4 regions of the Sphingomonas insulae genome follow, and region 3 is predicted to be linked to each of the others. Evidence: predicted binding sites of a transcription regulator. Region 3 holds the regulator's gene; each other region holds the start of a gene.
What was found. Region 3 encodes LexA, which represses DNA repair genes until DNA is damaged. Its sites were predicted from a motif close to GTTCCNCNCTTGTTCT; they were not measured.
Positions count from the first base shown of each region.

Region 1: a site for LexA is predicted at 1,908-1,923, ahead of GTH33_RS09100 (LexA family protein). Genes of this name have one in related genera too.
Region 2: a site for LexA is predicted at 2,378-2,393, ahead of GTH33_RS10665 (LexA family protein). Genes of this name have one in related genera too.
Region 4: a site for LexA is predicted at 2,433-2,448, ahead of recA (recombinase RecA). Genes of this name have one in related genera too.

Region 1 is NZ_CP048422.1:1,592,728-1,596,334, forward strand. Features, by position in the region: gene GTH33_RS09080 (hypothetical protein) at 93-311, shown strand; gene GTH33_RS09085 (DUF6961 family protein) at 331-522, shown strand; partial or broken gene GTH33_RS18370 (HIRAN domain-containing protein) at 842-982, opposite strand; gene GTH33_RS09090 (hypothetical protein) at 1,034-1,279, shown strand; gene GTH33_RS09095 (hypothetical protein) at 1,335-1,535, opposite strand; gene GTH33_RS09100 (LexA family protein) at 1,961-2,386, shown strand; gene GTH33_RS09105 (Y-family DNA polymerase) at 2,383-3,607, shown strand, end outside.
Region 2 is NZ_CP048422.1:1,924,135-1,927,741, reverse strand. Features, by position in the region: gene GTH33_RS10675 (hypothetical protein) at 1-644, shown strand, start outside; gene GTH33_RS10670 (Y-family DNA polymerase) at 665-1,933, opposite strand; gene GTH33_RS10665 (LexA family protein) at 1,930-2,355, opposite strand; gene GTH33_RS10660 (replication protein A) at 2,899-3,564, opposite strand.
Region 3 is NZ_CP048422.1:2,769,535-2,773,141, reverse strand. Features, by position in the region: gene GTH33_RS14810 (ComEC/Rec2 family competence protein) at 1-392, shown strand, start outside; gene bla (subclass B3 metallo-beta-lactamase) at 1,122-2,006, shown strand; gene lexA (transcriptional repressor LexA) at 1,997-2,680, opposite strand; gene GTH33_RS14795 (molybdopterin molybdotransferase MoeA) at 2,739-3,607, opposite strand, start outside.
Region 4 is NZ_CP048422.1:2,399,475-2,403,081, forward strand. Features, by position in the region: gene GTH33_RS13060 (class I SAM-dependent methyltransferase) at 1-390, opposite strand, end outside; gene recA (recombinase RecA) at 1,283-2,356, opposite strand; gene GTH33_RS13070 (hypothetical protein) at 2,471-2,950, shown strand; partial or broken gene GTH33_RS13075 (4-(cytidine 5'-diphospho)-2-C-methyl-D-erythritol kinase) at 2,953-3,607, opposite strand, start outside.

The DNA of each region.
Region 1 (3,607 bases), 1.2 Mb from region 3:
TGACGCCGTTCCACTACTTGATTGGGCAGCGCTGTCGGTCACAGGTGCGGTAAGCCTGACTTCGCGCCAAAAGCTATTGCTGGGAGAAGATAATGCGGTTCATACAAATCGAGATGCTGCCGTCGGGCAAGGCACTGGTGGACATCGACAAGCTGACCCACGCAGTTCCCGAGGCCGATGGATCGCGCCTGTTCTTTGGAGCGCAGCATCTCGACGTGCCGCACACGCTGGACGAGCTGGAGAACGTGCTGGCCGGCCGCGACCGGACAGACAATGGCGAGAACAGCACTGCGGGTTTCGGGCGGCGGTGACCGGCCACAGTTGGACGCGATGGCTTCAGATCACGAGCTATGGGCCATCGCACTGAATGTCGAACAGAATTACGGGAGTGAAGGCGCGAGACACATCGCCGAGCGAATCGGCGGCGCAGCCCTCGCTGGCGAATGGGAGGCGGTCGCGTTGTGGAAGGCGGTCGCGGCGAAATATGATCTTCTTCGTCAGGACGTCGGCGCGCGTCCCTGAAGTTTCCCCATCTGCAGCCGCTCTTCGAGATCAATGCTCCCCAATCCGGCCCTTCTTCATCCGGGTGAAAGGCGTGCGGGTCATACGGCTCCGACCGCCGCGGCGGTTGTGGTGGCCGTTGCGGTAAAGGTGGCTTGTCCGATTGCGGCGGCAGCGTCGGCGCGCCACCACCAACCGGACCCGAATGAAGCTGATCCACCATCCAGCCCCTGGAAGAACGCCTCTGCATCTTCGCAAGCCATGCGCCCGCCGATGTACGGTGCCCGCTCTGCGTGATGTAGCCAAGTTGCACGCCGCGTGGGCTAATCGCCGCAATGGCGTTGCTGTCATGCTTGTTCTTAGGCTCCGGGATCAGTTCGACGGATTCTCCAGGCAACGTCATCATCGCCTCGGACCGACGGTTGCTACCGTCCGCATTCGGAAAGTCGATGCCGACTACGGCAAGGGTGAGTTCCTGCATCGGCGCGGTCTATGATCTTGCGAGTCTTCGCGGAAGACATACGTTCCATCAATGGCAGACTTCGATGATACCTTCGATCCCGAGCTGGGCGCCGCTTGCAATCGGCTCGCGGCCTTCGTTGAACCGTTGCCGGAAGGCGCCACAGTGGACGCAGCCTCGAAACTGACCGAGCGCGATCTGGCGCTGATCCTTCGACGTCTTTACGCCACGCGACACGTTGAGCGCGCCGATCACCAGTCTACCGACGCGCCGCGGACAACGTTGCGTGCTTCCGTTCCGCTCACTGCAAAAGGCTGAAACCTAGCTCAAGTTGTGGGCTGGTCAGGTACCGCCAGGCCAGCCCGATTATCGCCTAGATCGGCTTCGCGCCCGGTGTGCCGCACTTGGCGAACTTACCGTTAGCGGCCTTGCAGCGCGTTGCCTTGACCGGCCCCTTCGGTGGGCATTTCGTGAACTTGCCCTTCGCGTCCTTGCAAGGTGCGGCGATCGACGGGGTGGCGGTTACCAGCAGACTCACGCTGGCCGCCGTGAATAGAAGTTTGCGCATCAACATCCTCCCGCTCGTTGATCGGGCAAATCAATGCTGCGTCCGCGCCAACGCCCCGTCAAATGACGATCATGTCATGACCGGGATGGTAGCTCGCGTGGCCAGTCCTTCGCATGATTATCGCCTTTCCTAGCGACGCGGACGATCACTGCCGTAAGAGCAGGACCGACGATACCAACCCGCCGATTGCCAGGAGGCCGGATGAATTGATCGCAACGTCCGCCTGGAGCGCGGACCGTCGGCCGACTTTGAGCCTGATGCGGGCACGATGCTGATGATGGCGGGCAGGGGCGGCGTGTTCCTCGAGGTGCATGGCCGGTTTAACGCTGATCGCCTGACCATGTTCAGCGTCCTGCGGCGAAGCGCATCGGATTCCCTGTTCCTCTTTCGTTCCGACGGGCGTTACAATGCGCTCAACCGAGGGAATCGAGATGACCACGCTGCGGCTGCACGAAATACCGTACGAACTGGTGCAGCGCGAGGTGCCATTCTTCCTGTGCCGCACACCCGCTGGCTTCCCGTCACCCGCACAAGACGACATGGAAGAGCCGATCGACCTTGGCGCCTGGCTCGTCGAGCATCCTGCCGCCAGCTACATCATGCGGGTGGACGGTCAGTCTATGGCGGGCGCCGACATCAACGATGGTGATCTCATCGTCGTGAACCGCGCAAAGACGCCGCGATCTGGCGCCATCGTTGTGGCGCTGGTGCATGGCGACCGGACGTTAAAGCGTCTGCGCCACATGGACGGTCGGTACTGGCTGATCCCCGAGGCAGAGGGCTATTCGCACATCTTGGTCGATGAGCATGTCGAGATCTGGGGCGTCGTGGTGGGTGTCGCCCGCAAGATGGCATGACCACGCCGATCGCGCTGATCGATTGCAACAACTACTACGTCTCGTGCGAGCGGGCATTCGACGCCAGCCTCGTTGGTGTGCCGGTGATTGTCCTGTCGAACAATGACGGCTGCGCCATCGCGCGCTCGGCCGAAGCGAAGGCGCTGGGCATCAAGATGGGCGATCCTATCCACCATCTGCGCGACAAGGTGCGGCAGCATCGCATCCGTGTCCTGTCATCGAACTACACGCTCTACGGCGACATGCAGCGCCGGGTGATCGCGGCATGCGAGGCGTTCGCCCGCGACTTCGAGATCTATTCGATCGACGAGACCTTCCTCGACCTCGCCGGCTTCGAGGATCGCGATCTGGTCGCCCACGCACACGAGATGCGGGATCAGGTACGCCAATGGACGACGATTCCGACCTGCGTGGGCATCGCCGAGACCAAGACGCTGGCGAAACTCGCCAACGCCGCAGCCAAGAAGAACCCAGGCTTCAACGGGGTGGCTGATCTTCGTGACGAGGGCGTCCGGCATGAGGTAATGCATGCCTTCCCGGTCGGGGATGTCTGGGGCGTTGGCGGTGCCACGGCCCGCAAGCTGACCGATCTTGGCATCACGACGGCTGGGACGTTGCGCGATATGCCGATGAAGCAAGCGCGTGCGGTCGGCACGGTCGTGCTCGAACGTCTTGTCGCCGAGCTGCGCGGTGTCCCGTCGGCCGCCGTCGAGATGGTCGCGCCCCAGCGTAAGGGCATGGCCGTGACGCGGTCCTTCGGGACGCCGGTGACCACGTTCGACGGGCTGATGGGCGCGCTCAGCCAATATGCCCTGCGCGCTGGCGAGAAGTTGCGACACCACGGCCTCGTCGCCGCCAGGCTGACCGCCTTCTTCCATACCAACCGCCACAAGCCCGACCGGCCGCAATATGCCGGGTCGCGCACGGTGACCTTGCACCCGATGACGAATGACAGGCTTGAACTGATCGCCGCGGCGCGTCGCGGTGCTGAACGGGCGTGGCGAGACGGTTACGCCTACACGAAGGCGGGCATCATGCTCGACGACCTAATCGCCGCGGACATGCGACCGCGAACGTTGTTCGACGAGGACACTGGCAAGCGCGATCGGTTGATGAGCGCGCTCGACGAGATCAACGGCAGGTTCGGCAAGTGGACCGCTGTGACGGCATCGCAGGGGTTCAGGCGCGAATGGAAGCTCCGGTCAGAGATGCGGTCGCCAG
Region 2 (3,607 bases), 850 kb from region 3:
GTCGGACAGATATGACCAAACCCTCGCCCAGCGCGGCTTCAGTGGCTTGGTCCGGCGGATTATTGCCGCAATTGCTCAGAACAATCACATATCCGTTCATAGCGATCGCTATTTTAGGTGCATCGATAGCGAGCGGGTTTTGGGTTTCAACGGTGGCCAACAAAAGAAAGAAGCGACTTAGAAAAGCCTACGCCCGGGATGCGTCATTAATATGGGAAGAGGCGGACGCGAAAACGCGCAAATTGGTCACTGCGCTCTACACTGCAATCGGGCAACGCGGCCTCAACACCCTTACCGACAAAGAATTGGAAGCGGCAAAAAGAAAATCTCGAGAATCTAGGCAAAAAAAATTTGATAGATCAGGAAGGGCTGCGACAAGCGATTTCGAGATTTCTCAATGGATTGACGATTCATTGGAGGGGCCCGACATATCCTCAATGACAGCGGAGTCATTATTGTTCCGCCTTGGCATGCGAGATCCCGTCGACTTTTCTTTGGATGAGAAACTCCGTGAGGCCCTTGAATCATTTCAGGTTGCTCTTTCGAAAGCTGTTTCATCGAGCAAGCTAAAAAAATCAGAGCCGTCTAAGGAAGATTTATTTGTTACAGAGCATGGCATCACAGTTAGTAGGAGCTGGCCTTGAGCATATCTTGACTGGCATCTCTACGTCTTGACCAATGGCAAATCACTTAGACGCGTAGTCCATGCGGGCGACCGGCTATCAGCACGAAGCTTCCATTCACGTTTGAAGCCCTGCGATGCCGTCACCGCAGACCATTTTCCAAACCTACCGTTAATTTCATCCAGCGCTGACATCAGCCGTGCGCGGCGATCATCTGGCTCTTCGAACAGCGTGCGTGGGCGCAGCTCTGAGGCAACGAGGTTTTCCAGAATAACGCCGGCCTTGGTGAAGGCATAGCCATCGCGCCATGCGCGTTCGGCCCCGCGCCGCGCCGCGGCGATCAATTTCAGGCTGTCGGCCGTCATCGGATGCAGCGTCACGGCGCGCGAGGCGGCATATTGGGGCCGATCGGGGCGGTGGCGGTTGGTGTGGAAGAAGGCGGTAAGTCGGCCGGCAACGAGACCGTGCGCGCGCAATTTCTCGCCGGCGCGCATGGCATATTCGGTCAACGCACCCATGAGATGGTCGAACCGCGTCACGGGGGTGCCGAATGATCGGGTGACGGCCATCCCCTTGCGCTGCGGCTCGATAGCCTCGACCGCATTGGCGGCCTCCCCGCGCAGCTCGGCCACCAGCCGCTCCAATACGACAGTGCCGACGGCGCGGGCTTGTTTCATCGGCATATCGCGCAAGGCCGCGGCGGTGCGGATGTCGAGATCCAGCAGCTTCGTCGCCGTCGCGCGGCCGACCCCCCAGACGTCTCCGACCTCAATCACGTCCATGACTTTGCGACGCACGGCGTCGTCGCGCAGGTCCGCCACCCCGCCGAATCGCGGATCTGTCTTGGCGGCGCGGTTCGCCAGCTTCGCCAGCGTCTTCGTGCCGGCGATGCCGACGCAGGTCGGAATGGTCGTCCATTGCTGCACCTGGTTCCGCATCGCCTGGGCATGCGCGACCAGGTCGCGGTCTTCGAACCCCGCTAAATCGAGGAACGTTTCGTCGATCGAGTAGATCTCGAAGTCTCGCGCGAAGGCTTCGCAGGCGGCAATCACGCGGCGCTGCATGTCGCCGTACAGCGTGTAATTAGACGACAGAACGCGGATGCCGTGTCGGCGCACCATGTCGCGCAGGTGATGGATGGGATCGCCCATCTTGATGCCCAGGGCCTTCGATTCGGCCGAGCGGGCGATCACGCATCCGTCATTGTTCGACAGGACGACGACGGGTACGTCCTTCAGGCTGGCGTCGAAGGCGCGCTCGCACGAGACGTAATAGCTGTTGCAGTCGATCAGCGCGATGGGCGTGGTCACGACAGCCGGCGCGCGACCGCGACGACGACGCCCCAGATTTCGACATATTCGTCGACCAGGATGGGCGGATAGCCCTCGGCCTCGGCCACCAGCCAGTGTCGTCGGTCGATGAAGCGCAGCCGTTTGAGGGTGCGCTCGCCGTGGACCAGCGCCACGACGATCGAGCCGGGCCGCGCTTTCTTCGCGCGGTTGACGACGACCAGGTCGCCGTCGCTGATGGCGGCGCCCGTCATGGAATGGCCCTCGATCCGCATCAGGTAACTCGCGGCCGGATGTTCCATTAGATAGGCGCCGAGGTCGATCGGCTCTTCCATGTCGTCCTGCGCCGGCGAGGGGAAGCCGGCGGGGGTGCGCGTCAGGAAGAGCGATGCCTCACGGGGGATCAGCTCGAAAGGGACGTCGATGAGTCGGAGCGTCTGCATCCCGCAGCATGTAGCGCGATGCGGAACACAAAGGGAACGCAGATTTTTAAATGACGTCCTGCCCGACGCTATGACGGTCGCCGCTAAGCCCCGCAGGGCGCGATAGACGCGATGGTCGATCCGAACTGCTGCCCGGCCTGCGCTGCGCCCCACGGGGCACCGCCGGCCAGCAGCCGGCCGACCGCAGCCCGACCCTGCCACCCCGAATTACGCGCTTTTCCCCCCACCTCGCCCGCGCCCTTTTCGTGTCGCTTTTGGTGCAGTCATCGACGCCCAAGCGCCCCGGCCTCAATCCTAAGGTTTGGGGCTTATGAGGAATATCGATCACCGGTGCGTTTCGGTGCAGCGACGGGTCAAATCGAGCTGCGGCAGCGGTTGACAGGCGCCAGAATTCGCATGCTCCCCCTAGGGAGCCTCGGGGCCGCCCAAGCGGCCACGTCCGACAGCGGTCGCTTGACGCTGTCAGGGCATTGGCTCGGGGCCTAGGGGCTTGGTGAAGCAGCAAACAGCGCACGGCGTAGCCGTTCCTTTTATCTTTGATCCTTACAGGGCCTCTGTCTGTCCGCTCGGCGGATTTGCACCCTCAACGGCATCGCGGAGCCGTTCGAGGACAGCGCGCAATCCGGGGTCGGTAGCCTCGGCGATGACGTCGTTTACGGTACTGGTCTCCAGCTTGCGCTGACGGGCAAGCTTGTCGGCGACGGCGCGCACGAACTCCGTCGGACGGCGCAGCATGCGGCGGACGCGCTCCTTGGCCGTCGCCGGCGTCTGAAGGATGTAGGCGTTGGCGATCTGCTCGGTCTGCTGCTCGTCAGGCTCGGCATTCTCAATCGGCTGGCATCGCCGGATCCAGTCGAGGTAGCCATGCTCCTTGAGGCGCGTCAGCGCCGCGTGCACGGCGCTGCGCGATCGTCCTATGGCATCGGCGATCCAACGCACGGTCGGATCTAGGCGGCCGGTCTTCTTACCGCGGAGGCGCAGCAGGTAGCGATACACCTGCAACCCAACGCCGCCGATTGCACCATTGCGCTTTCCGGGGAGCTTCGTCTCACGCTCGAATTCCTCAAGATCCCGCATGCGTGCGTTGTGTTCCGACTTCGGGAACATGTTATGTTGCCGCCACAAGGCCATCTCCGCACCGCCGGCATTATGGCTGTTGCGACGCACCGGTTGGCCTGTGCGCTGGCGCAGCGGCTTGCCGCCGGCCACCTCATGAACCGACCGGGCGCTCACAGTGCGCCCCCGAGGCCCG
Region 3 (3,607 bases):
GCCTCGATGGCGAACCCGCGTTGCTGGCGGACCAGGCCGGCGCCCGATGCACAAAGGATGCCTGTGCCGCCGACCTGCGCGCCGACGGGCGACACTGGCGGCTGCTCGCGACGCGCAGCGGCTATCCGGTGGCCTGGACCGCCCTGGTCGCGGCGTGCCGGTCCGCCGACATCGTGGTGAGCGAGCGCCGCCTGCCACGGGGCTGCACGCCGCGCTGGCTGAAGCTGGACGGCATGGCCCTGCGCCGGACCGGCGGCGTATCGGTCACGCTGACGAACGGCGAGGTCCGGACCGTTCGGACGCCCGGCGATCGCCACCCATGGCTCGCGCCGCCGACCGTGATGCCGCCGCGTACTGCCAAGCCCTATCGGGTAAAAGCGTCACTCCGGTAGACGTGGCGCGGCGTGAATCTGCCGCCACCGTGTCCGGCAGACCCGCTATCGGACGCTCGCGTTCGTCATCACGATCGCACGAACGCATGGTCAGGCGCGGCATCCGTTTGGCCGATAGCGAGCCATCGCCGCCACGAACCCCGGCTGCCGGCGTCGCCCGTTCGGCAGGGATGCAGGGCCCATGCCGGCCGCATCCGAACGCCGCGCGATGGCGATCCGGTCCGATACCCCGTTTCCAAGGTGCATATCGTCATTGACCGCCAGAAAGCCGCAACGCCGCGGGTGCCCCTCCGCCGGATCATCGTCGTTACGGACGTCGTCTGCCGGCGTCGCCGGGTTGTTTGGAATATACCGCCGCTGCCGCGCGCATTCGAACGCCACGCTACAACGATCAAGCCGGTACCACGCTCATTCGGCGCATATCGTTAATTACCGCCGGAGCACTGGAAGGGTCGCAACGTCGCGGGCTACTCCACCCGCCGAGTCGTTGCGTATGGGAGCCAGCTGCCTGCATCGCTGGGTTGTTTGGACTATACCGCCGCTGCCGCGCGTATCCGAACGCCGCGCTACGGCGATCCAGTCCGATACCCCGCTTCTGCGGCGCATATCGTCGTTTAGCGCCGCCCCACCCGGAAAGCCGCGACGGTGCAGGATACCCCACCCGCCGGATCGGCGGTGTCAATCCGCGCCCTGAAATGCCATGATCGTTCGAGGTTACTGGAAGACACGATGACCCGCCTCGTCACCCTTGCCGCCGCATTCGCCCTACTCGCATCCGCCGCGCCGACGGCCGCGCAGGACGCGGCGCAGCGCCGTCAATGGAATGCCCCGGCCGCGCCGTTCCGGATCGTGGGCAACGTCTATTACGTCGGCACCGCCGGCCTGTCGTCGTTCCTGATCGCCGACCCCAAGGGGCTGGTGGTCATCGACGGCGGGCTGCCGGAAAGCGCGCCGCTGATCGTCGCCAACATCCGCCGCCTCGGATTTCGGCTGCGCGACATCCGCTTCCTGCTCAACAACCACAGCCATGTCGATCATGCCGGCGGCCTCGCGGCGCTACGGCGGGCAAGCGGCGCGCCGCTCGTCGCAAGCCTTGGCGATTCGGCCGATCTGATCGCCGGTCGCACCATCGGCCGTAGCGACCTCAGCGGCTTTCCGCCGGTCCGGCCGGCGCGAACGATCCGGGACGGCGCGGCGATCACCGTCGGCAAGACCCGGCTCGTCGCGCATCTGACCCCCGGTCACACCAACGGCGCCACCAGCTGGAGCCTGCACACCAGCGAGGGGGGCAAGCCGATCGACGTGCTGTTCCTGTCGAGCCTGAGCGTCGCCGGCCGTCCCCTCGTCACCCGGCCGCATGGCGGCGGGCCGGCGCGCGATACCGTCGCGGTCGCCCAGTTCCGCAACACCTTCCGCACGCTCGCGACGATGCGGGCCGACGTCGTCCTCAGCTATCACGCCGAACTGTTCGATCTGGCGGGCAAGCGCCGCGCGCAGCGGGCGGGCAATGCGCTTGCCTTCGTCGATCCCGCGGAATTGCCGCGTCAGGTCGCGAGTGCCCGGGCCGCGTTCGAACACGCGCTGGCAGCGCAGCGCCGTTCGCCTCAATCGTAACGGCGCAGGATACCCGACAATTTGCCCTGCACGCGGACATGCGCGGGCACGTAGCGCTGCGGTTCGTAGGCGCGGTTGGCCGGATCGAGCCGGATCATCGCCCCCTCGCGACGGAAGTATTTCAGCGTCGCCTCGGCATCGTCGATCAGCGCGACCACGATCTCGCCATCCCGTGCCACCTCGGTACGCCGGATCAGCGCATAGTCGCCATCCAGGATACCCGCCTCGACCATCGAATCGCCCGATACCTCCAGCGCGTAATGCTCGCCGGAACCGAGCAGCGCGGCCGGAACCGCCAGCATCGAACTGCCCTCGAACGCCTCGATCGGTACGCCGGCCGCGATGCGCCCGTGCAGCGGGATCTCGACCACGTCGTTGGCGGGCTGCGGCGCGGCGCGGACGTTGCCGCTTTTCGCCGGTGCGGGCGCCGGCGCCGGCGTCGCGGGCTTGCGCTCCGGCCGTTCCGGCATGCGCAGCACTTCCAGTGCGCGGGCGCGGTTGGGCAGGCGGCGGATGAAATGGCGTTCCTCCAGCGCGCTGATGAGGCGGTGCACGCCGCTCTTCGACTTCAGGTCGAGCGCATCCTTCATCTCCTCGAACGAGGGGGAGATGCCGGTCTCTTCCAGCCGGTCGTTGATGAAACAAACGAGCTCGTGCTGCTTCCGCGTGAGCATATGCGGTCCTTCCCCGTCAGAACAGACGCGGAACTTCTAGGGAACGAAATTAACCTCGTCAAGCGATGACGAGGATTTCCGCCGAGTCGCCGGCCATGGCCGGCGGGGCGCCGATTGGCCGTACGATCAGGCAGTGCGACCGCGCCAGCGTCAGCAGCATCGAACTGTCCTGAATGGTCGAGGCATAGGCCCGGCCATCGCGCAGTTCGGCCCGCAGATAGTCGGTGCGCGGCCCGTTGGCGGGCAGGTCCTCGCCCAGGATAACGTGCGTGGTGCGCGGGAACGGATCGCGCGCGCCCGCCAGATGCGCGATCAGCGGCCGCACGAACAGGGTCGCGGTGACGAAGGCCGACACGGGGTTGCCGGGCAGGCCCAGTACGCTGGCCGAACCGATCCGCCCTGCCATCATCGGCTTGCCAGGGCGCAGGGCAATCCGCCAGAAATCGATCGATCCGCCCGCGGCCTCCAGCGCCGGCCGGACGAGGTCGTGGTCGCCCACCGACGCACCGCCGGTGGTGACGAGCAGATCGGCACGGACCGCGGCGAAGGCGTCGCGCAACGTGTCGAGGTCGTCGGGCAGGATGCCCATGTCGATCAGCTCGATCGGCAGGTCGGCCAGCATCGCCGCCAGCATCGCCCGGTTCGATTCGGGCAATGCCGCCGCGTCGTGCGGCCCGCCCGGTTCGACCAGCTCGTCGCCGGTGGCACAGATCGCGACGCGGACCCGGCCGGCGACGGGCAAAGTGGCGATGCCGCCGGTCGCCGCCACCGCGATGCGCGCCGGCGTCAGCCGCTCGCCGCGCGCGATCAGCCGGTCGCCGGCGGTGAAATCCAGCCCCCGCCGCCGCGTGTTGCGACCGCGCGTCGGCGGCCCCTCGCCGGTCAGGCGGATCGTGCTGCCGGCGCTCGCCACCTCCTCCTGGATCA
Region 4 (3,607 bases), 370 kb from region 3:
GAAGGCGACGACGGGATCGGCGAAGAACATGACGCCGTGGCGCGATAGCAGCAGGTCGAGCGGGGCGAGGTCGGCGGCGACGGCGGTGGCATCGCCCTGCCGGAACGTGAGATTGGCGTGCCCTGCCCCGCGATCGCGGGCGACGGCGAGCAAATCGGTGGACAGGTCGACGCCGGTGATCGTCGCGTGCGGGCGGGCGGCGGCAAGCGCAAGGCCGGTCGAGCCGGCACCGCAGCCGATGTCGAGAACGCGGATCGGAGCGTCGGAGGCGGCGGTCCGGATCGCGGCGTCGAGATGCGGCGCGAGGGCGGCGAACGAGCGTTCGATGCGCTGCCATTCCGCGGCCCATGTCTGGCCGACGCGGCCGGTCCAGTCGTTGGCGGTGGTCATGATCAGGTGTCCCTGCGCTGGGTAGGGGGTGGCGGCGAGTTCTGGTTTGTGGGCGATGTTCGGCCAGCGCGGCAGGTCCGGTCGTCGGTGGTGGTCATGATTGGGCGTTCCTGCGCTGGGTATAGGGTGGCGGCGATATCTGGATTGCGATCGATGGCCGGTCGGCGCGGGTGACCCAGCCGTTGCTGCTGGTTGTGATCGGGCGTCCCTGCGTGGAATGTAGGGGGCGATATCCGGACTGCGGTCGATGTCCGGTCGGCGCGGGCGGTCCAGCCGTTGGTAGTGGTTGTGATCGGGCGTCCCTGCGTGGGATGTAGGGGGGTCGATATCCGGACTGCGGTCGGTGTCCGGTCGCGCGCTCGGTCGAATCGTTGGTGGTGGTTGTGATCGGGCATTCCTGCCCCGGGTGTAGGGTGGCGTCGATATCCGGCGGGAAATGGATCTGGTTGGATATGCATGCAGGACGCATCGTGCGGGGTTGCGCTCCCCGTTTGGCCGGGATGGCGTGCCAACCCGTGCTGGCTGTTTTGTGCACCTCTGGAGGCGCCGCCGGGCGGGACGGGGTCGATCCTTTCGCCCTGTCCGGGTGGTACGTCGGCTTTGCGTACGCGATCGGGGTGACGATGCGGGGCGGTCGGGTCGAGGGCAAATCGGGTGTTGATGCAATCCAATTTGGCCGCGACCGCGGCGTTGCTGTTACCGCAAGCTGCCGGCGCCAACCGCTCGATCCGGCTCGCGCATCTTGATGCGCGTCGTGATCCGGTGTCGGTGCGTCCGACGCCGTCGGAAGTTGCCGAAGTTGACACTACGTCACGCCCGGAATGCCCCGTATGCGAAAAGGGCCCGCCGTTGCCGGCGAGCCCTTTCTGCATCCCGAGGGGACACCCGGTCATCAGATGTCGTCTTCGGCATCCGGCCCGGTCATCATCTCTTCGGCGACCTTTTCGGTGCGCTGGCGGATCGCCTTTTCGAGGCGGTCGGCCATTTCGGGATGTTCGCGCAGATAGTTCTTCGAATTCTCGCGGCCCTGCCCGATGCGAACGCTGTCGTAGCTGAACCAGGCACCCGATTTCTCGACCAGCCCGGCCTTGACGCCGAGATCGAGGATCTCGCCGATCTTGGAGATGCCCTCGCCGTACATGATGTCGAATTCGACCTGCTTGAACGGCGGCGCGACCTTGTTCTTGACGACCTTCACGCGGGTGGCGTTGCCGGTGACCTCTTCGCGGTCCTTGATCGCGCCGGTGCGGCGAATGTCGAGGCGCACGCTGGCGTAGAACTTCAGCGCATTGCCGCCCGTCGTCGTCTCTGGGTTGCCGTACATCACGCCGATCTTCATGCGCAGCTGGTTGATGAAGATCACCATGCAGCGCGAGCGGCTGATCGAACCGGTCAGCTTGCGCAGCGACTGCGACATCAGACGTGCCTGGAGGCCGACGTGGCTGTCGCCCATCTCGCCCTCGATTTCCGCGCGGGGCACGAGTGCGGCAACCGAATCGACCACCAGCACGTCGATCGCATTCGAACGCACGAGCGTGTCGACGATTTCCAGCGCCTGTTCGCCGGTGTCCGGCTGCGAGACGATCAGTTCGTCGATGTTGACGCCCAGCTTCTTGGCGTAGACCGGGTCGAGCGCATGTTCGGCGTCGACGAAGGCGGCAGTGCCGCCACCCTTCTGCGCCTCTGCGATGACATGCAGTGCGAGCGTAGTCTTGCCCGAGGATTCAGGACCATAGACCTCGATCACGCGGCCGCGCGGCAGACCGCCGACACCGAGTGCGATGTCAAGGCCGAGCGAGCCGGTGGAGATCGTCTCGACCTCCATCGACTGTTTCGCGCCGAGCTTCATCGCCGAACCCTTGCCGAAGGCACGGTCGATCTGGGCCAGAGCGGCGTCGAGCGCCTTCTGGCGGTCGGTGGTAGCGGTTGCCATGCCGGTATCGATCACTTTCAGATTGGCGGCCATCGGGAGTTTCCCTCGCTAGAACAAGCGCGCCACCGGGGCAACGCATCTGTTCTCCATGTACGTCATTTGTTCTCACGGAACAAGAGGGGAACTTTTGAATGAACGAACAGATACATGGGACCGGAACGGAGCAAGTTCGGCTTGCCGGCGCGGGTGACCCGCGTACGTTCGACACCAGTGGAGGACGTGGCGATCCAGCGATTGATGGCGATGGCGGCAACACTGCTGACAACAACAACGCTCGGCCCGATGCCGCAGCCCGCCATGGCGCAGGTGCAGGCCGGCGGACAACGCTGCATCGGCTGGACCTTCGTACGACAGGTCGCGGGCGTCTACGACAGCTCGTACGTCCAGTACGCCAATCGCTGCGGCGATCCCGTCGGTTTCTTCTGGCGCCAGTCGACGGTGTATCAGACCAGCAATCCGCCAGCATGCAACGCCATGACCGGCGCCCATAATTCCGGCTATGCGCCGGTGGGGTGGACCAACCGCGTATCGCAATCCGCGACCGGAACATTGGTGATCGTCATCCACGAATGCCCGGCGCGGACGCGTGCCTATATGAAGACGGACGGCATCTTCTACTGCCGCTGACCTCAGGTCACGAGCGTCGCCAGCACCCACCAGTTCCTGTCGCGCATCGCAGCCGCCGCGGCGTCGCGCGCCGCAATGTCGGTGAACAGGGCGAAACAGGTGGCGCCGCTGCCGGACATGCGGGCGAGCGTGGCGCCGGGCGCGTGCCCAAGCGCGGTCAGGACTTCGGCGATCACCGGGGCGAGCTGCAGGGCGGCGGGCTGGAGGTCGTTGCGGCCGGCGACGGCACGGGCGAGCAGGTCGCCGTCATGCGCGATGCCGCCGCGGTCCACGCCGTCCCATCTGGCGAACACGGCGGCGGTCGACACAGCGACGCCGGGGTTGACGAGCAGCATCGGCGTGCCGGCGAGGCCGTGGACGGGAATCAGCGCCTCCCCCTTGCCGGTGCCGAGCGTGGTGCGGCCGAGCAGGCAGGCAGGCACGTCGGCGCCAAGCCCCTCGGCGATGACGAACAGGCGCGGGTCCTGCGGGGCGATGGCGTGGAGGCGGGCGAGCGCGCGCAGCGTGGCGGCGGCATCGGCCGAACCGCCGCCGATGCCGCTGGCGACGGGAAGGTGCTTGTCGAGGGTGATCGCGTGGCGCCGGTCGATGCCGAAGGTCCGGCAGAACGCCTGGGCGGCTTTCTCGACGAGGTTTTGCGGCTGGGGCTGCCCCTCC